Regions from separate parts of the Erwinia pyri genome, predicted to be linked through region 4. Evidence: predicted binding sites of a transcription regulator. Region 4 holds the regulator's gene; each other region holds the start of a gene.
The links. The regulator CRP, encoded in region 4, controls carbon source genes, mostly activating them, when cyclic AMP is high. The targets are predictions, from matches to a motif close to ATGTGANNNNNNTCACAT.
Positions count from the first base shown of each region.

Region 1: the regulator CRP is predicted to act here: its motif matches at 2,225-2,242, upstream of Q3V30_RS14380 (ABC-F family ATPase).
Region 2: the regulator CRP is predicted to act here: its motif matches at 2,404-2,421, upstream of Q3V30_RS19265 (YjcB family protein).
Region 3: the regulator CRP is predicted to act here: its motif matches at 3,218-3,235, upstream of yrbN (protein YrbN).

Region 1 covers NZ_CP132353.1:3,048,637-3,053,854, reverse strand. The annotation lists gene Q3V30_RS14390 (efflux transporter outer membrane subunit) at 1-70, shown strand, start outside; gene Q3V30_RS14385 (sugar porter family MFS transporter) at 677-2,164, shown strand; gene Q3V30_RS14380 (ABC-F family ATPase) at 2,270-3,865, shown strand; gene Q3V30_RS14375 (sensor domain-containing diguanylate cyclase) at 3,931-5,218, opposite strand, start outside.
Region 2 covers NZ_CP132353.1:4,062,891-4,068,108, reverse strand. The annotation lists gene Q3V30_RS19275 (MATE family efflux transporter) at 1-995, shown strand, start outside; gene Q3V30_RS19270 (ATP-grasp fold amidoligase family protein) at 1,004-1,954, shown strand; gene Q3V30_RS19265 (YjcB family protein) at 2,010-2,291, opposite strand; gene Q3V30_RS19260 (hypothetical protein) at 2,704-2,898, opposite strand; gene dgcN (diguanylate cyclase DgcN/YfiN) at 3,072-4,367, shown strand; gene soxS (superoxide response transcriptional regulator SoxS) at 4,433-4,861, opposite strand; gene soxR (redox-sensitive transcriptional activator SoxR) at 4,952-5,218, shown strand, end outside.
Region 3 covers NZ_CP132353.1:562,755-567,972, forward strand. The annotation lists gene pnp (polyribonucleotide nucleotidyltransferase) at 1-2,132, shown strand, start outside; gene nlpI (lipoprotein NlpI) at 2,253-3,137, shown strand; gene yrbN (protein YrbN) at 3,242-3,298, shown strand; gene Q3V30_RS02720 (DEAD/DEAH family ATP-dependent RNA helicase) at 3,315-5,218, shown strand, end outside.
Region 4 covers NZ_CP132353.1:409,148-414,365, reverse strand. The annotation lists gene Q3V30_RS01875 (phosphoribulokinase) at 1-812, shown strand, start outside; gene Q3V30_RS01870 (OsmC family protein) at 850-1,263, opposite strand; gene crp (cAMP-activated global transcriptional regulator CRP) at 1,572-2,204, shown strand; gene Q3V30_RS01860 (YccS/YhfK family putative transporter) at 2,263-4,341, shown strand; gene argD (bifunctional acetylornithine/succinyldiaminopimelate transaminase) at 4,515-5,218, opposite strand, start outside.

The DNA.
Region 1 (5,218 bases), 1.9 Mb from region 4:
TCAAAACGTGCAGATGCCGGACTATTCGGTGTTTGGACCTGCTGAACAGGCGGATAAGCCGATTCAGTAGTAAACGACTGCTACTCGCGTTCATGCTGTGCAGGGATCGTCAGGCCATAAAAGAAAATAGTTTATGGTCTGGCGATACCCTTCTTACACTTTTCCTGACTCCTGACTCCTGACTCCTGACTCCTGACTCCTGACTCCTGACTCCTGACTCCTGACTCCTGACTCCTGACTCCTGACTCCTGACTCCTGTTTTCCACTTCCGCAGCCCCGTGGCCGGTATGGTTTTAATGACACATATTGCGGGCGGTGGCAGCGTAACCCATTTATTTTTTAAATCAGTGGCCCACGCAGCGAGCAGGCGGAGAAAGGAGAGGTCAGCGCGTCAGCAAACTGAAACGTATTTTCTAAATGTGAATGGATAAAATTTAAACAGTTTCATTCCCGCACATGACTCCTGGCTCCTGACAAGGTTTACAGCTCATATATGCGCTACTGGTCACAGAACGGCCGGTGAGATGCGCGCCAGGTCTCAAAATTTAATTTTCATTGTTAATTAAAATGAAAAAAATAAACTAAATTGTTTGCCATACCAGTTGAGTGTTACGGCATCGTAACTTCTCTGACCCGTTCCTTTCCACCCGGTAAGAATAAGAGGTAGAAAACCACCATGGCAAAAGAACAGTACATTAGCCCCAGTCGGGCCTCTGGCCCCAACAGTGAGACCCCAACCGAACCCTTTGTAAAAGTCATCGCCGTTATCGCCACGCTGGGCGGCCTGCTGTTTGGTTATGACACCGGGGTAATTTCCGGTGCGCTGCTGTTTATGGGGAATGAGCTGCATTTAACGCCGTTCACCACCGGCCTGGTCACCAGCTCTCTGCTGTTTGGCGCAGCGTTTGGCGCGCTCTTCGCTGGTCATTTCGCTGCTGCTGCCGGGCGCAGGAAAATCATCATTATCCTTGCGGTGATCTTCGCCGCCGGGGCGTTAGGAACTTCACTGGCACCGGATGTGCACTGGATGATTTTCTTCCGCCTGGTACTGGGCGTTGCCGTGGGTGGCGCCGCTGCCACGGTGCCGGTCTATATTGCGGAAATTGCCCCGGCCAATAAACGCGGACAGCTGGTAACGCTGCAGGAATTAATGATCGTTTCCGGCCAGATGCTGGCTTATATCTCCAACGCCGGGTTTAACGCGGCGTGGGGCGGCGAAAGCACCTGGCGCTGGATGCTGGCCATCGCCACTATTCCTGCCGTAGCGCTCTGGTTCGGCATGATGTTTATGCCCGATACGCCACGCTGGTATGCGATGAAAGGACGGCTGGCTGAGGCGCGTAAAGTGCTGGAACGCACGCGCGCCAAAGGCGACGTGGAGTGGGAGATGACCGAAATTGAGGAGACGCTCACGGAAGATGAAAACAGAGCGCCGCCCAGCCTGCGTGAGCTGAAAAAGCCCTGGCTGTTTAAGCTGTTCCTGATTGGTGTGGGCGTGGCGGTCATTCAGCAACTCTCCGGCGTTAACACCATTATGTATTACGCTCCCACTATGCTGAAGGCCGTGGGGATGAGTACCGATGCGGCGCTGTTCGCTACTATCGCTAACGGCGCTATCTCGGTACTGATGACTTTTGTGGGTATCTGGCTGCTGGGGAAAATTGGGCGTCGCACGATGACCATGATCGGCCAGTTCGGCTGTACCGCCTGCCTGCTGTTTATCGGCGCCGTAAGCTACCTGATGCCGGAAACGATTAACGGTGAAGTTGACGTCTTCCGTGGCTACCTGGTGCTGCTGGGTATGCTGATGTTTCTGAGCTTCCAGCAGGGCGCGCTCTCTCCTGTTACCTGGCTGCTGCTGTCAGAAATCTTCCCGACGCGCCTGCGCGGCATCTTTATGGGCGGTGCCGTTTTCGCCATGTGGATCGCCAACTTCCTTATTTCACTCGCCTTCCCGGTGCTTCTGGCGACGGTGGGGCTGTCAGGTGCCTTCTTTATCTTCGCCTTTGTCGGGCTTTTCGGGGCGGTCTTCGTGATCAAATGCGTACCGGAAACCCGTAACCGCAGCCTGGAACAGATTGAACATTACCTGCACGACTGGCTGAGCGATGATGTGGAAACCCGGCCGATGCCGGCGCCAAAACGTGAGCTGGAAAGCCATTAACGAAAACTAACCATGCTCTGCGGGGTGGCGGTGTATTCGCCGCCCCTTTTTTTTGGCATAATGCGCGCTGGTTCACATTCTCCATCGCAAACGAAAGGCAATCCTGTGCTAGTTTCCAGCAACGTCACCATGCAGTTTGGCAGTAAGCCGCTGTTCGAAAACATCTCTGTCAAATTTGGCGGCGGTAACCGCTATGGCCTGATCGGTGCCAACGGTAGCGGCAAGTCCACCTTTATGAAAATTCTGGGCGGGGATTTGGTTCCTTCTGGCGGCAACGTGTCGCTCGATCCTAACGAGCGTATCGGTAAGCTGCGTCAGGATCAGTTCGCCTTTGAACAATATACCGTGCTGGATACGGTGATCATGGGCCACGGCGAGCTGTGGGAAGTGAAAGAGGAGCGTGACCGCATCTACTCGCTGCCAGAAATGACCGAGGAAGATGGATACAAAGTCGCTGACCTGGAAGTCAAATATGGCGAAATGGACGGTTACACCGCAGAAGCGCGCGCGGGCGAACTGCTGTTAGGCGTGGGCATTCCGCTGGAGCAGCATTACGGCCCGATGAGCGAAGTCGCACCAGGCTGGAAACTGCGCGTGCTGTTGGCACAGGCGCTCTTCTCTAATCCGGAAATCCTGCTGCTCGACGAACCTACGAACAACCTGGACATCGATACTATTCGCTGGCTGGAGCAGGTGCTGAACGAGCGTAACAGCACCATGATCATTATTTCGCATGACCGCCACTTCCTGAACATGGTCTGTACTCACATGGCGGATCTGGACTACGGTGAACTGCGCGTTTATCCGGGCAACTACGACGAATATATGACCGCAGCGACACAGTCGCGTGAGCGTCTGCTCTCTGATAACGCCAAGAAAAAAGCGCAGATCAACGAACTGCAGTCGTTTGTCAGCCGCTTCAGCGCCAACGCCTCTAAATCGCGCCAGGCAACTTCCCGTGCCAAGCAGATCGATAAAATCAAGCTTGAGGAGGTTAAAGCCTCCAGCCGTCAGAACCCGTTTATCCGTTTTGATCAGGATAAAAAGCTGTTCCGTAACGCCCTGCAGCTGGAGTCGCTGACCAAAGGCTTCGACCAGGGGCCGCTGTTTAAAAACGTCAACCTGCTGCTGGAAGTGGGCGAGAAGCTGGCTATCCTCGGACCCAACGGTATCGGTAAAACCACGCTGCTGAAAACGCTGGTAGGAGAACTGCAGCCGGATGCGGGTGAAGTGAAATGGTCTGAAAATGCGCAGATTGGCTACTACGCGCAGGATCACGCCCACGACTTCGCCGATGACCTGAGCGTGTTCGACTGGATGAGCCAGTGGAAGCAGGAGAGCGATGACGAGCAGGCCGTGCGCGGTATCCTGGGTCGATTACTCTTCAGCCAGGATGATATCAAGAAGCCCGCTAAAGTGCTCTCCGGAGGCGAAAAGGGCCGCATGCTGTTTGGTAAGCTGATGATGCAAAAACCGAACGTGCTGATCATGGATGAACCGACCAACCACCTTGATATGGAATCCATTGAAGCGATCAATATGGCGCTGGAGATGTATGAAGGGACGCTGGTATTTGTTTCCCATGACCGTGAATTCGTCAGCTCGCTGGCTACCCGCGTGATCGAAATGACGCCGGGCAAATTCAATGATTTCACCGGTAACTACGAAGATTATCTGCGCAGTCAGGGCATCAACAACTAATCTGCTGCCCGGAAGAGTAAGGGGATCGCCAGATCCCCTTTTTTATGCGGCTGTTACGGCCTCACCTACAGCACCTCAACCCGATTTTTACCCATGGTTTTAGCTTGATAAAGCGCTTTATCAGCCTGGCCAATCAAAGTCTGTCGCGGATCCCCGATTACACCTCGCTCCATAACGTGCAGCCCGATGCTGACCGTGACAATTTTCGCCGGATGATCGCTCCTCTCATGGGGAATAGCCAGCGCCGTAACCCCTGCAAGCGCCGATTCAGCAAACCGTAAGGCCCCCTCACGATCGCTGCCGGGCAGGATCACCGCAAATTCCTCTCCACCATAGCGCGCAATCATGTCGTCCGAACGATGTGAGACCTGCAGCAGGGCGTCTCCGACACGTTTCAGGCAATCATCACCGGCCAGATGCCCGTAGGTGTCATTAAAGCGCTTGAAGGAGTCCACATCGATCATCAGCAGCGCCAGCGGCTTGCGCAACTTGCTGGCGCGCTCCAGGCAGCGTTCAAGATAGAGATCGAACTGCCGCCGGTTCGCCAGCCCGGTCAGGCTGTCTACCAGCGCCAGCGTTTGTAAGGTGCGGTTCATGGTGGTGAGCTGGTCACGCACCCGCGTCAGCTCCGCCTGATCGCGAATATTCTGGCTGAGGTTACGCAGCAGGAAATAGCCCAGCGCGAAGATAATCATCAGCAGCAGGCAGCATAAAACAAGATAAACCAGCAGATCGGCAAACCAGGCACGCAGCAGCGCTTTGTGGTCATACCCTACGGCGACCACCAGCGGGTAGCGCTTCAGGCTGGCGTAACCAAATATCCTTTCAACGCCGTCCAGCGCCGCTTTATAGGTGGCCGTGCCGTTGGGGGCCGTTTTAAGCAGCTCGGTAAACAGCGGGCTTCTGGAAATATTGTGGTTGATGGTGCTGTCGGGGAAGGGGCGGGCAAACAGCACATTGCCTTCATTACTCAGCAACGCTATCAAACCGCGATCGCCCAGATTGTAGTAGCCAAAAATTTGCCGGAAATAGTCGATACGCAGCGTGCCAAGCAGCACGCCACGGAATGAGCCATCAAGGTTGTTCAGCCGCATTGAGACCGGAATAATCAGATCGCCGTTAGTGCGGCTGTGGATCACTCCACTGATATGCACGGCATCGCCAGGATTCTGCTGATGGTAACGAAAATAGGCGCGGTCGCTATTGTTGCTCTGCTGACGGACCAGTCCCTCAGAGGTTACTACCCAGTTTCCCTTACTGTCGTAGACGAACAATCCATGCAGCTGTGGCAGCGATCTTTTGCGCTCGATCAGCAGGTTACGCAGATTGTCTTGCCGCTCCGCATCAAGGCCA
Region 2 (5,218 bases), 870 kb from region 4:
CCCTGTTGTTACTGCTCTCCGTGCCGGTATTAATTTATGTCTGGCTGGAAATGCGGGAAAACTTTCTGGTTTTCGCTATCGCATCGTTTCTCTCTGCGATGTTTGTTACCCAGGATATTTTCAGCGTATATAACAACGCCCGGCTGGAATCACGGATGAATACGGTTGCCAATGCCACCGGTATGCTCATTAGTTTTGCTATCAGTTTTCTGGTGGCGTGGTTCAAGCTGAGCCCTCTGCTGCTTTCATTCTCTATAGTGGCCGTCACGCTGGTGCCTTACGTTATCAAGCGTAGCCGCTTCTATCAGGCGAACAGCATCAGCCCACCGCCTAAACGCAGGCACAGAAGCTATCTGCGCTATCTGCTGCATGCGGGCTTACCGCTGGCTATATCCAGCGTGTTCATTTCGATTCAGGTGAAGCTGGCGCAGTTTTTCCTGGTAGGCGTGGGGTCAGCGCACGACCTGGGGCTCTTTACCGCCGCCAATACGATTTCTGCCTCGTGGATCTTTATTCCGGTGGCAATTATTACATCCTGTTTTTCTGAGATCTTCAGGGAGCGCGCGGATGTGGCAGTGAAACTGGCCGCAAGGCTGAATGGCTATGTTATGGCAGTATCATTTTTGATGCTTCTTGTCGTCGCGCTGTTTGGCGAAAAGATCATCACTACCCTTTATGGGCATGACTACACACAATCGGGAAACCTCGTTACGTTATTGTCGTTAGCAACCTGCTTTTCGGCAATGGGAACAGTAGCTTATCGCTATATGGTGAAAGAAGGTGGTTTTAATTATCTGCTGGTTAAGATTGTTTTACTGGTGGTAATTAGCGTAGTGACCAACTGGTTCTTCATCCGTTTCTGGGGATTAACAGGAGCTGCCTGGAGCGTACTGGTAACAGAACTGCTCTCCCTGACGGTAATGAATTATCTCTTTAAGAATGGCGTCATTCTTAAAATACAGCTTTCCTCACTCAACTACAAAACCTACAAATGAGGTAAAAAATGTTAAAACTCAAAGCAGAATTGAGAAAAGGCGTCTTATACCTGCTCAAAAAAATGCCTTGGTCCTATCAGGACAGAATTCATTATTTTCATAAATTTAAGCGGTTACCTAACATACACCAGCCAAAATTATTTAATGAGAAAATTCTGTATAGAAAATTTGTCACCGGCGACTATGTTCGATATGGGAACCTTTCGGATAAAATTCTGGTGCGCGACTACATAGCAAAAACAATTGGTGAAGAATATTTAATTCCCATGCTGCATGAAACGGCAGATCCGAAAACGCTGCTTGGGCTTAAATCTCTTAAAAATACCGTTATTAAGCCAAATCACGGTTCTGGTATGGTAGAAATACTGCTGGAAGAGCCAGATTGTATTCAGAAACAGCTGTTAGTTAAACGCTGTGAAGAGTGGCTGAGCCGCGATTTCTCACACCATTCCCGTGAGATCCATTATCGCTATATTAAGCCGCGCATCGTGGTGGAAGAGTATGTGGGCGACGGTAAACTTGCCGCCGTGGATTATAAATTCCACATGTTTAACAAGAAAGATGGCAATTTTGAGTATGTTCTGCAGATTATCTATAACCGCTGCGGTAATGCGCCACTCTCTATGAACTTCTACGTAAACAGCTTGCAGCAGTGCTTCTACAAAATTCGTGATACGGGGCTGGATATCAGCGGTGACAGAGAAACGCTGGAAAAGGCGCTGGCGCTCAGTAAGAAGCTGGCAAGTGATTTTGACTATGTACGGGTAGACTGGTACATCAGTGAAGGACAGATCTACTTTGGTGAGCTTACCTTTACCCCGGGTGCTGGCCTGGTAACGGGACTGGATATGGGTCTGGATAAAATGATGGGTGATATGTGGCTACAGGAGAAGAAGGCGGCAAATCTGCCCGCGACTTCTGACGTAACGCCGCTGCCGGTCGCGCTTAAAAAGATCTGAATGACCCGATCGGACTAACGAGCCGTTTCTCTATGAGAAAGCGGCTCGCTTGTTTTCAGGGCATAGGATAATCAGTAGGGGTGTGGCTCATGACGTCGATGAACACATCTTTTGTGATGTGCCAGAAGTTGTGCAGGTTTTCCATACTCAACGTGATGCCTAACAGCCCTGTAACGAACCAGCATGACATGCCGATCCCTACACCAGTAAAAATGAAGGCGATGCCGTTGCGGCTGGTTTTACGGCACTTCACGTTAAAGGTGCTGGCGAAAAACATCATTACTGCACTCACCAGTTCCCATCTCATCAATACCAGGCTAGCGGTTAAGGTACCCATATCTGTTCATACTCCAGGTAAGACTGCCCTGACAAAAGGCCAAGTCATCACCAGTTCAGCCGAAAAGTTGCCAGGTTGCTTTTCATCTGAGCAGACACAAAGGGTCATAGAAGTGTGACGACCGTCACATTATATCACTCGATTTTAAAATTTGAACAAAATTCAGCCCTGGTATGGTAGTTTTTTGCGGGCGTGATAAATAAGCTTTTATTTCCTGAGGTTTACATAATTATTCCAAAAATGGCGAATAGTGGGCTTATTGCTGCAGCACTACTTCCGAACAGCGCTTGTCAATTTGTTGCGTCGCCATAAAAGAGATGATGTCGTTATTAAGAGGGTTATTAGCGGAATCGGCGAGAAAATTATTTTTGAGACGCGAAATGAAAATTAATTCCGTTAAGAGCGCATTTAACTATTTATTTTTTAATCTGCTTTGTTTGCACGTGCTTACCCAAGGTTGATGATATAACCCGTCATTCACTCCAGAGCTTAATTGCGTAACGTTTTTAGCTTCTTCTATTTCAGACTTAAACCAAATTTTCTCTTTGGGATGAATCCGACCTGTTAAAAGTTGTGCAACCTGCCCCTGGGCTGTAGGCTTTTTCATACTCAAAATCCTTACCTCCTATCCCTGTTATTTTACGGGACGGGCAGGCTTTGCCTGAAAATTAGCTCGCTGAATAACGGCTTAGTAGTCAGCATCGGGCAATAAAACCAGAAAGGAGCCTTTGTGTTTTTTACTCAACGCTCATTCACCGCCATACAGGTGAGGGAGGATGCATGTCTGACTATTCTGAACAGGCTGTAGGGAAGGGCAAAAAGCCGTTGCCGACGCTGCGCAAATCCCTGCAACGGATTTATCTGGCGATCATTGTCGTGTCGCTGATGTTCAGCGGCATCTCGCTGTCGGTGCTGTCGCTGTTTGCGTTGCGCAGCTATGCAGAAAATAACCTTCAGCTGGTCGCCACCACGCTGGGCTACAGCCTGGAACCGGCGGTGTTAGCGGGCGACGCTGCCACAGCCAGCGATATTGTCCGGCAAATTGGTGCGACAGCAGAGTTCGGCCACGCCAGGGTTCTTGATGCCAGTAAGAGGGTACTGGTCAGCTGGCCCGCTTCCGGCACCCGTCACGCCGAAGGCGTGGGAGATCTGGTGACGCACTGGCTTTTCCCGCAGCCGGTCAGCGTGCCCATTATGCATGCCCGACAGCAGATTGGCGAAGTGTGGCTGACTGGTGACGCCAGCCGGGTGATGCGCTACCTCAGTCAGGCGCTGAAATGGCTGAGCGGCAGCCTGCTGATTACCGCAATTCTTGCGTTCTGGCTCTCAAACAGGATGCACGCCGGGATCCTGAGCGGCCTGCTGAACATTGCCTCTGTGGCTCACGATGTCCGGATACGACGCGCCTTCTCAATGCGGGTGCCTTCTTCCTCTATTGCAGAGCTGAATAAGCTGAGCGGAGATTTCAACAGCCTGCTGGATGAGCTTAGTGAGTGGCAGCATCATCTGCAGCGTGAAAATGATTCGCTGGCGCATCAGGTGTTGCATGATGCGCTGACCGGCTTACCCAACCGCATGGCTTTTGAACTGCAGCTGAAAAAGCTGCGTAGCGATCCTCTGCAGAGGAAGAAACTGGCGGTACTGTTTATCGATGGCGATCGTTTTAAAGAGGTGAACGATACCTATGGCCATGCCGCCGGCGATAACGTACTGGCAGAAACCGCGCAACGCCTGCGCAATAAGCTGCGCAAAGAAGATATGGTAGCCCGCCTGGGAGGCGATGAGTTCGCCGTATTACTGACCGGAATCGAAAGCGGCGCCCAGGCGGCCAGGGTGGCGGAAAATATCATAGAGGCGATGCGGCAGCCGATTCGGCTGGGGAACGGCGAAACGGTATCGCAATCCCTGAGTATTGGCGTGGCGCTGGCCAGAGATCATGCGTCCGGGGAGGCGTTGCTGGCGACGGCGGATGCGGCGATGTACCACATCAAAGAGCTGGGCGGCGGCTGGTATTTCTCCCCCTCATTTTGGGGCCAGGATCCGCAGGCCGCGCCACAGATCCGCCATCGGGCCTGAACGGTTGCAGCGCTAATGCCAGGGCAACGCCCCTCTTTGTGCAGAAAGGGCGCGGCTGGCACTCGTCAGCTGCAGGCAGGGGTGACAGTTTTATCGACCACGCTGGCACAGGGGTGCGTAGCAAAATCGCTGCAGTCGAAGCGATAGCCAGAAGGGCGGATCAGCGACTGGCGACGCATCATGTGGCGGTAAGCCGTTGGGGTCTGCGAAAACTGACGGCGAAACACGCGAGAGAAGGTCTGTTGTGAGTCGTAACCATACTGCATGGCGATATCAAATACCGGACGCTGCGTCTGGCGTAATGCTTCGGCAGCCAGCGTCAGGCGGCGTTCACGGATATAGTTGCCCAGCGTCTGTTTAGTGACGGTACGAAACATCCGCTGTAAATGCCATTTCGAATAGCCCGATTTTGCAGCCACTTCGTCAATCGACAGCGTTTTATCGAGATTGCCTTCAATCCAGTCGGTAAGGGTGTGAATGATGTCGTCATGCATACTGGTCTTCTCCCTGGTGAGAAATTTCAGTTCGTCTTCTCAATGGCTGCTGAGTATAATTCCTCAAGTTAACTTGAGGTAAAGGCCTGAATGAAAATAAATCGCAATTGCCCTAACAAGCGGGAGCTGACTCCGGGCGATGTCGCCCAGCGTTGTGGCGTGGCCGTTTCTGCACTGCACTTTTATGAAAGCAAAGGATTAATCAGCAGCTTCCGTAATGCCGGTAATCAGCGGCGTTATCACCGCGATGTGCTTCGTCGGGTGGCAATTGTGAAAATTGCCCAGCGCATTGGGATCCCGCTGGCGACGATTGGCGAACATCTGATGCAGCTTCCTGTCGGACACCGAATGTCGCCT
Region 3 (5,218 bases), 150 kb from region 4:
TGAACCCGATCGTAAGAAAATTCCAGTATGGTCAGCATACCGTCACCCTTGAGACCGGTATGATGGCTCGCCAGGCAACGGCAGCCGTAATGGTAAGCATGGACGACACTGCAGTGTTCGTTACCGTTGTAGGCAAGAAAAGCGCCAAGCCAGGCCAGGACTTTTTCCCGCTGACCGTTAACTATCAGGAGCGTACCTACGCTGCTGGTCGTATCCCGGGCAGCTTCTTCCGTCGTGAAGGCCGTCCGAGCGAAGGCGAAACGCTGACTTCGCGTCTGATTGACCGCCCGGTTCGCCCACTCTTCCCGGAAGGGTTTGTTAACGAAGTCCAGGTTATTGCAACCGTGGTTTCCGTTAACCCGCAGGTGAATCCAGACATCGTGGCAATGATCGGTGCTTCCGCAGCGCTGAGCCTCTCTGGCCTGCCATTCAATGGTCCTATCGGTGCCGCTCGCGTGGGCTACATCAATGACCAGTACGTTCTGAACCCAACCACCGATGAGCTGAAAGAGAGCAAACTGGACCTGGTAGTTGCCGGTACCCAGGGCGCCGTGCTGATGGTTGAGTCTGAAGCGGAAGTGCTGAGCGAAGATCAGATGCTGGGCGCCGTGGTCTACGGCCATGAGCAGCAGCAGATCGTTATCGACCAGATTAACTCCCTGGTTGCCGAAGCGGGCAAACCTCGCTGGGACTGGCAGCCAGAAGCTGTCAACGAAGCTTTACATTCACGTATCAGCGCCCTGGCGGAATCTCGCCTGAGCGAAGCGTACCTGATCACTGAAAAGCAAGAGCGTTATACTCAGGTTGGCGTGATCAAGTCAGAAACCACTGAAGCGTTGCTGGCGGAAGATGCCACGCTGGACGCGGGTGAAATCAACGACATCCTGCATACGCTGGAAAAGAACGTTGTGCGTAGCCGTATCCTGCGTGGCGAGCCGCGTATTGATGGCCGCGAAAAAGATATGATCCGTGGTCTGGACGTGCGCACTGGCGTACTGCCACGTACTCACGGTTCCGCGCTGTTTACCCGTGGTGAAACTCAGGCTCTGGTTACCGCAACGCTGGGTACTGCCCGTGACGCGCAGAACCTGGATGAGCTGATGGGTGAGCGCACCGATAACTTCCTGTTCCACTACAACTTCCCTCCGTACTCCGTAGGTGAGACCGGTATGGTTGGGTCGCCTAAGCGTCGTGAAATTGGTCACGGTCGTCTGGCGAAGCGTGGCGTGCTGGCCGTGATGCCTAAAGGCGACGCATTCCCGTACACCGTGCGTGTAGTGTCAGAAATTACTGAATCAAACGGTTCTTCTTCTATGGCTTCCGTGTGCGGTGCTTCTCTGGCACTGATGGATGCCGGCGTACCGATCAAAGCAGCCGTAGCCGGTATTGCGATGGGCCTGGTCAAAGAAGGCGAGAACTTTGTGGTTCTGTCTGACATTCTGGGCGACGAAGATCACCTGGGCGACATGGACTTCAAAGTAGCCGGTAGCCGTGAAGGTATCACCGCGCTGCAGATGGACATTAAAATTGAAGGGATCACCCGCGAAATCATGCAGGTGGCACTGAACCAGGCTAAGGGCGCGCGTCTGCACATCCTGGGCGTAATGGAACAGGCTATCAGCACACCGCGCGGCGATATCTCGCAGTTTGCTCCACGCATCCACACCATCAAAATCAGCCCGGACAAGATCAAAGATGTGATCGGTAAAGGCGGTTCTGTGATCCGTGCGCTGACCGAAGAGACTGGCACCACCATCGAAATCGAAGATGACGGTACCGTTAAAATCGCAGCGACCGACGGTGACAAAGCGAAATATGCTATCCGTCGTATCGAAGAGATTACTGCTGAAATTGAAGTGGGCCGCATTTACAACGGTAAAGTGACCCGCATCGTAGACTTCGGTGCCTTCGTGGCTATCGGCGGCGGTAAAGAAGGTCTGGTCCACATCTCTCAAATCGCTGACAAGCGCGTTGAGAAAGTGACCGATTATCTGCAGATGGGCCAGGAAGTGCCGGTGAAAGTTCTGGAAGTTGATCGTCAGGGCCGTGTACGCCTGAGCATCAAAGAAGCGACCGAGCAGACGGCTGAGCCGGAAGCAGGCGCGGCACCAGTAGCTCCTGAAGCAGAATAATGTCGGACGCTCTCCCTGTGGTCAGGGAGAGCTGTATCATCGCGAGGGTAGGACGACACCTTGTGCACGGCAGGCGGATGAAAGGATTGTCATCCCAATGTTGGTATTTGGGAGTGGGAAATGAAGCCTTTTTTGCGCTGGTGTTTCGTTGCGACAGCTTTAACGCTGGCAGGATGCAGCAACTCGGATTGGCGTAAGAACGAGGTTCTGGCTGTTCCGCTGCAGCCTACGCTGCAACAGGAAGTCATTCTGGCGCGCATGGAACAAATTCTTGCCAGTCGATCCCTTAGCGATGATGAACGCGCACAGCTGTTATATGAGCGCGGAGTGTTGTATGATAGTTTGGGTTTGAGGGCACTGGCGCGGAATGATTTTTCATTAGCGTTATCTGTCAGACCGGATATGCCTGAAGTATTCAATTACTTAGGCATATATTTAACGCAGGCAGGGAACTTTGATGCTGCCTATGAAGCGTTCGATTCTGTACTTGAGCTTGATCCAACTTACAATTATGCGCATTTAAACCGCGGTATCGCACTCTACTACGGTGGAAGGTTTAAATTAGCGCAAGATGATCTGCTGGCGTTTTATCAAGACGATCCTAACGATCCTTTCCGTAGCCTGTGGCTGTATCTCGACGAAAGAGAGATAGACGCCGACAAGGCTAAAGTAGCGCTGAAACAGCGTTATGAAAAAGCGGTCAGAGACCAATGGGGATGGAATATTGTCGAGTTCTACCTGGGAAATATCAGCGAAAGTACGCTGATGGATAGTCTCAAGGCAGACGCAACGGATAACACCTCGCTCGCTGAACATCTCAGTGAAACCAACTTCTATTTAGGTAAACATTACCTAAGTCTGGGGGAGAAGGACGACGCAGAAGCGTTGTTCAAGCTGACGGTTGCAAACAACGTACATAACTTCGTTGAGCACCGATATGCATTGTTGGAGCTGGCGCTACTCGGCCAGACACAAGACGATTTATCAGAATCTGACCAGCAATAGCTGACGAACTTTTATTGCCCTTTTTTCTCGAATGTCATCATCTTAGCGGATGAGGGCTTTCTTGTTCGTCGAAACCACTAATTTGAGCCGGTTCACACTTTTTGATGAAAATGACTGAATGTTTTCACGACGAGTTATGTAGACTGGCCGCCGCAATCTAAGAGGCACGTGTACTACATGACTGATATTGAAACCACTATTGAAACCACTTTTGCTGACCTGGGCCTGAGCGCCGATCTCCTCGAATCACTGAACGGTATGGGCTACGTGAAGCCTTCCCCAATCCAGATGGAGTGTATTCCACACCTGCTGGCGGGCCGTGATGTTCTGGGTATGGCTCAGACAGGAAGCGGAAAAACTGCAGCGTTCTCGCTGCCACTGCTGAACAACATTGATAGCTCCCTGAAAGCACCTCAGATTATGGTGCTGGCACCAACCCGTGAGTTGGCGGTTCAGGTAGGCGAAGCTATAACCGAATTTGCTAAACATATGAAAGGCCTTAACGTGGTCGCCCTTTACGGCGGACAGCGTTATGACGTACAGCTGCGCGCTCTGCGTCAGGGACCACAAGTTGTTGTGGGTACACCTGGTCGTCTGTTGGATCACCTGAAACGCGGCACGTTAGATCTCTCTAACCTGCGCGGCCTGGTGCTGGACGAAGCCGATGAAATGCTGCGTATGGGCTTCATCGAAGACGTTGAAACTATCATGGCGCAGATCCCAGAGGGTCATCAGACCGCACTGTTCTCTGCAACCATGCCAGAAGCGATTCGTCGTATTACCAAACGCTTTATGAAAGATCCGCAGGAAGTGCGTATCCAGTCAAGCATGACTACCCGTCCGGACATCAGCCAGAGCTACTGGACTGCGTTTGGTCGTAAGACTGATGCACTGACTCGCTTCCTGGAAGCGGAAGACTTTGATGCGGCTATCATCTTCGTGCGTACCAAAAACGCCACGCTGGAAGTTGCTGAAGCGCTTGAGCGCAGCGGTTACAACAGCGCCGCGCTGAATGGTGACATGAACCAGGCCCTGCGTGAGCAGACTCTGGAGCGCCTGAAAGATGGTCGTCTGGATATCCTGATTGCTACCGACGTTGCGGCCCGTGGCCTGGACGTTGAGCGCATCAGCCTGGTGGTTAACTTCGACATCCCTATGGATGCGGAGTCTTACGTTCACCGTATCGGCCGTACCGGTCGTGCAGGTCGTGCCGGCCGTGCTCTGCTGTTCGTTGAGAACCGCGAGCGTCGTCTGCTGCGCAACATTGAACGCACCATGAAGCTGACTATTCCAGAAGTTGAACTGCCTAACGCAGCACTGCTGGGTGAGCGTCGTCTGGCTAAGTTCGCGGCTAAAGTACAGCAGCAGCTGGAAAGCAGCGATCTGGAACAGTACCGCGCGCTGCTGAGCAAAATGCAGCCTGCAGAAGATGAGCTGGATATCGAAACGCTGGCCGCCGCTCTGCTGAAAATGGCTCAGGGTGAACGTCCTCTGATCGTTCCTGCTGATGCGCCACAGCGTCCGCGCCGTGAGTTCAAAGAGCGTGATGACCGTCGTGGCGATCGTCCGGACCGCGGTCCGCGTGAACCACGTAGCGAAGCGGCAGGGGATCGTCCTCGTCGTGAGCGTCGTGACGTTGGCGATATGGAAGTTTACCGCATTGAAGTGGGTCGCGATGACGGCGTTGAAGTTCGTCACATCGTGGGCGCGATTGCTAACGAAGGTGATATCAGCAGCCGTTACATCGGTAACATCAAGCTGTTCGGTACACATTCCACCATCGAGCTGCCGAAAGGCATGCCGGGTGACATTCTGACGCATTTCACTCGTACCCGTATTCTGAACAAACCGATGAATATGCAGCTGATTGGCGATGCAGTGCCAAGAAGCAACGAGCGTAGCGGTGGCGGTGAGCGTCGTGCAGCCCCTGGCGGACGTGGTGGCTTTGGTGGCGGTAACCGTGATGGTGCAGCCCGTCCTGAAGGTGGTCGTCGCTTCAGCAACGATCGCAACGGCGGCGGTGAGCGTCGTAGCGGTAGCTTCAGCCGTGACGGTGGCAACAGCCGCGGTCCACGTCCTGA
Region 4 (5,218 bases):
CCACCAGCCTGGCCTTCAGAAAGATTTTCCAGCAGCTTGGCCTGCATGCCGCCGAAGTGGAAGGGGACAGCTTTCACCGCTATACCCGCCCTGAGATGGACATGGCGATCCGCAAGGCACGGGATATGGGCCGCCATATCAGCTATTTTGGCCCGGAAGCCAACGACTTTGCGCTGCTGGAACTCACCTTTACCGAGTATGGCCGCACCGGCAGCGGTAAATCCCGCAAGTATCTGCATACCTATGATGAAGCGGTGCCGTGGAATCAGGTGCCGGGCACCTTTACGCCGTGGCAGCCGCTGCCCGAACCGACCGACGTGCTGTTTTATGAAGGGCTGCACGGCGGCGTGGTAACCCCGCAGAATAACGTGGCCGCGCATGTCGATCTGCTGGTCGGCGTAGTGCCTATCGTTAACCTGGAGTGGATCCAGAAGCTGGTGCGTGACACCAGCGAACGCGGCCATTCGCGTGAAGCAGTGATGGATTCAGTGGTGCGCTCAATGGAGGATTACATCAACTTCATTACGCCGCAGTTTTCACGCACGCACATTAACTTCCAGCGCGTGCCGACGGTGGATACCTCTAACCCTTTTGCGGCCCGGGCTATCCCTTCGCTGGATGAAAGCTTTGTGGTGATCCACTTCCAGGCGCTGGAAGATATCGACTTCCCCTACCTGCTGTCGATGCTGCAGGGATCGTTTATTTCGCATATCAATACGCTGGTGGTGCCGGGCGGGAAAATGGGGCTGGCCATGGAGCTGATTATGGGGCCGTTGGTTAAACGGCTGATTCAGGGCAAGAAAATTGAGTAACGCCCGGTAAACAGGCGTTACTCCTACGCTCAGCGAACTACTTTTCCTCTAATTCGATCACTTCGTAGCTGTGGGTCATATTGACCCCTTTACCCAGCATCAGCGCCACAGAGCAGTACTTCTCGGCAGAGAGATCCACGGCGCGCGATACGGCTTTGTCACCCAGCCCGACGCCGCTGACGATAAAGTGCAGATTAATATGGGTAAAGAGGCGGGGAGCCTCTTCACGCCGCTCTGAGGTGAGCTTCACCTCGCAATCCTTTACGTTATGGCGGCCCTTCTGCAGAATCGAGACCACGTCGATGGCGCTGCATCCGCCCGCGGCCATCAACACCATTTCCATCGGGCTTGGCGCTTTATCCCCGGAGTTTCCATCCATCAATACCTGATGTCCTGATGAGGATTCTCCCAAAAACGTTAACCCTTCAACCCACTTGACCCGAGCCTGCATAACAAATTCCTCTAATTCATTTAGTTAACTTCAGATTACGCTTTAGCCTGAAAAACGGCAATGCGGCAGTTTTCCCACTATGCTGAAGCGAGACAACAGAAGACACTCGTTGAAAGCTGTGCTACAAACAAAGCTGTAATATTTTCGTCAGTACTCTACAAGCACGACGAAACGGGACAACATAACGAGCCAGGCTTTTCACAGAGGCCCGAATACATTTCCTGATGGGAAACGCTTGATTATTTCAACGCCTGACAGGGAACTCTGCCCCTGTATTTAGGCACGATGACAACAGAGGATAACAGCGAATGGTTCTCGGCAAACCGCAAACAGACCCGACACTTGAATGGTTCCTGTCACATTGCCATATTCATAAGTATCCATCCAAGAGCACGCTGATTCATCAGGGTGAAAAGGCAGAAACCCTCTACTACATCGTCAAAGGCGCAGTAGCGGTGCTTATCAAGGATGAAGAAGGCAAAGAGATGATCCTCTCTTACCTCAACCAGGGTGACTTCATTGGCGAACTTGGCCTGTTTGAAGAAGGTCAGGAGCGTAGCGCGTGGGTACGTGCGAAAACAGCCTGTGAAGTGGCTGAAATCTCCTATAAAAAATTCCGTCAGCTTATTCAGGTCAATCCTGACATCCTGATGCGCCTCTCGGCACAGATGGCCAGTCGTCTTCAGGTTACCTCAGAGAAAGTGGGCAATTTAGCTTTCCTTGATGTGACAGGTCGCATTGCGCAAACTCTGCTGAATCTGGCGAAGCAACCCGACGCTATGACGCACCCGGACGGGATGCAGATCAAAATCACCCGTCAGGAAATTGGGCAGATTGTTGGCTGCTCACGCGAAACGGTAGGCCGTATTCTGAAAATGCTGGAAGATCAAAACCTGATCTCGGCACACGGTAAAACCATCGTTGTCTATGGCACACGCTGATCGGCTCTGATCCACGGCGCAACAGCCTCTGTTGCGCCTTTTTATTTGGTACGGAGTGATGTGGCGTCGACTGATCTATCACCCTGAAGTGAACTACGCGCTGCGCCAGACGCTGGTGCTCTGCTTACCGGTGGCTGTCGGCTGGCTGCTGGGTGACCTGCAACGGGGCCTGCTCTTCTCTTTAGTGCCTGCCTGTTGCAACATCGCCGGTCTTGATACTCCCCACAAACGTTTCTTCAAGCGCCTGCTCATCGGCGGAACGCTGTTCGCTTTCAGCAGTTTTCTGATCCAGTATCTGGGCGGAAAGGCGGTGCCTTTACCCCTCATCCTGTTCACCATGACGATGCTGCTGGGCATCACCGGCGAGATCAGCCCGCTGCATGGCCGGCTGCTGCCCGGCTCGCTGATCGCCGCTATTTTTACCCTCAGCCTGGCTGGCCGGATGCCAATATGGGAACCGCCAATGCTCTACGTGCTGGGCACCATCTGGTACGGCGTCTTTAACTGGTTCTGGTTCTGGCTGTGGAAAGAGCAGCCGATGCGGGAAACGCTCAGCCTGCTCTACCGCGAGCTGGCGGGCTACTGCGAAGCCAAATACACCCTGCTGACCAGGCTGACGGATCCGGAAAAGGCGCTGCCGCCGCTGCTGGCCCGGCAACAGAAAGCGGTCGATCTGATCACTACCTGCTACCAGCAGATGCATATGCTCTCCGCCACCCGCTACAACCATCACAAACGCCTGACCCGGGCGTTCCAGGTAGCGCTGGATCTGCAGGAGCATATTTCGGTCAGCCTGCATCAGCCTGAAGAGGTGCAAAAGCTGGTAGAGCAGAGCCATGCTGAAGCGGTAATCCGCTGGAATGCGCAGACCATCGCCGCCCGGCTTCGCGTACTGGCTGACGATATTCTCTATCACAAGCTGCCTGAACGCTTCACGATGGATAAACAGCTACAGGCGCTGGAGAAGATCTCCCGACAGCACCCGGACAATCCGGTGGGCACCTTTTGTTATTATCATTTCAGCCGCATCGGCCGGGTTTTACGTACCCAGAGGCCGTTGTATCAGCGGGATTTGATGGCGGACCGCCAGCGCCGTCAGCCACTGTTACCTGCTATCAGAAGCTATCTGTCGCTGAAATCCGCCGCGCTGCGCACCGCCTCGCGCTTTGCAGTGATGCTGACTTTTGCCAGCTCGCTGGCGCTGTTCTTTAATTTGCCCAAGCCTTACTGGATCCTGATGACGGTGATGTTTGTCAGCCAGAACGGCTACAGCGCCACCCGCGTGCGGATCCAGCACCGTGCGCTTGGCACGCTGGCGGGACTGATTATCGCCGCCATCACGCTGCGTCTTCAGGCGCCGGAATCTGTGGTGCTGTTGGTGATGCTGGCGATTACGCTTATCAGCTATCTGTTTATCCGCAAATTCTATGGCTTTGCGATGATTGGTTTCACGGTAACCGCGGTCTGGTCTCTTCAGCTGCTGTCGCTTAACGGCGCGGACTTCCTGCTGCCCCGCCTGCTGGATACGCTGATGGGCTGCCTGATCGCTTTCGGCGGCATGATCTGGCTCTGGCCACAGTGGCAAAGCGGCCTGCTGCGGCAGAATGCGCACGATGCGCTTGAAACCTACCAGGATGCGCTGCAGATGCTGCTGGGCAATGAGCAGGATCCGGTGAAGCTGGCTTATCAGCGTATGCGGGTGAATCAGGCGCATAACGCCCTGTTTAACTCGCTGAATCAGGCGATGCAGGAGCCGGGATTCGATTCGCGCTATCTTTCCGATATGAAACTCTGGGTGACGCACAGCCAGTTTATCGTGGAGCACATTAACGCCATGACCATACTGGCGCGCGAGCATACGATGCTGACCTCTTCGCTGGCAGAACGCTATTTGCAGGATTGTGAGGTGGCGCTGCAGCGCTGTCAGCAGCGTCTGGAATATGACGGGCCAGGCTCAGAAACCAACGTGATGGATTCTCAGGTCGAGCTGAGTCAGGGGCCGACCACTATTCTGGAAAGGCACGTAAAACGTATTCTGGGGCATCTGAGCGTGATGCACACCATCTCCTCGCTGGCATGGAGTGCCCGCCCGCATCACGGCCGCTGGCTGATACGCAAGCTGAAGAGATCCTCCTGAGGGTGAGCTGTCTTCGGGGAAGTGTCAGGGTACTGATGTTGAGAAGATGGCTCTGCTGGTAAAGGGTTTCTGGAGAAGCGCCAGAGTGATGACATTGGAAAAGGCACTTTACTGGTAAAGTATTTCCGGGGAAGTGCGCGGGGGAGCTGCACAGGACAGCTCCCTGTGGCCTGTTAAGCGAGCACTTTTTCCACGGCTCTGGCAAAGCGAGCCATGCCCTCTTCGATATCCGTTGGTTCAATCACCAGCGAAGGGGCAAAACGGATCACCTCCGTACCGGCATTCAGGATCATCACCCCTTCGGCGGCCGCAGCGTTCAGGATATCGCGCGCTTTACCGGCATGTTGTGGCTTCAGCGCCGCGCCAATCAGCAGCCCCTTGCCGCGAATATCGCTGAACAGATCCAGCTTTGCATCAAGCGTTTTCAATGCTGCCACAAAGAGTTCACGACGCGATACCACGCCGCTCAGCACCTCTTCGGTGTTAATGATATCCAGCGCCGTCTCCGCAATTGCACAGGCGAGCGGATTACCGCCGTAGGTGGTGCCGTGTACGCCCGGCGACATGGTGGAAGCGATCTCGTTGGTGGTCAGCATCGCGCTGATCGGGAAGCCGCCGCCCAAAGCTTTGGCGGTGGTCAGAATATCTGGCTGCACGCCATAATGTTCATACGCAAACAGCTTGCCGCTGCGGCCCATGCCGCTCTGCACTTCATCCAGCACCAGCAGCGCCTGATGTTCATCGCAGAGTTTACGCAGGCCCTGCATAAATTCAGCGGTGGCAGGCATCACGCCGCCCTCTCCCTGAATCGGCTCAACGACGATGGCGCAGGTATGGTCATCAATTACCGCTTTTACCGCCTCCAGATCGTTAAACG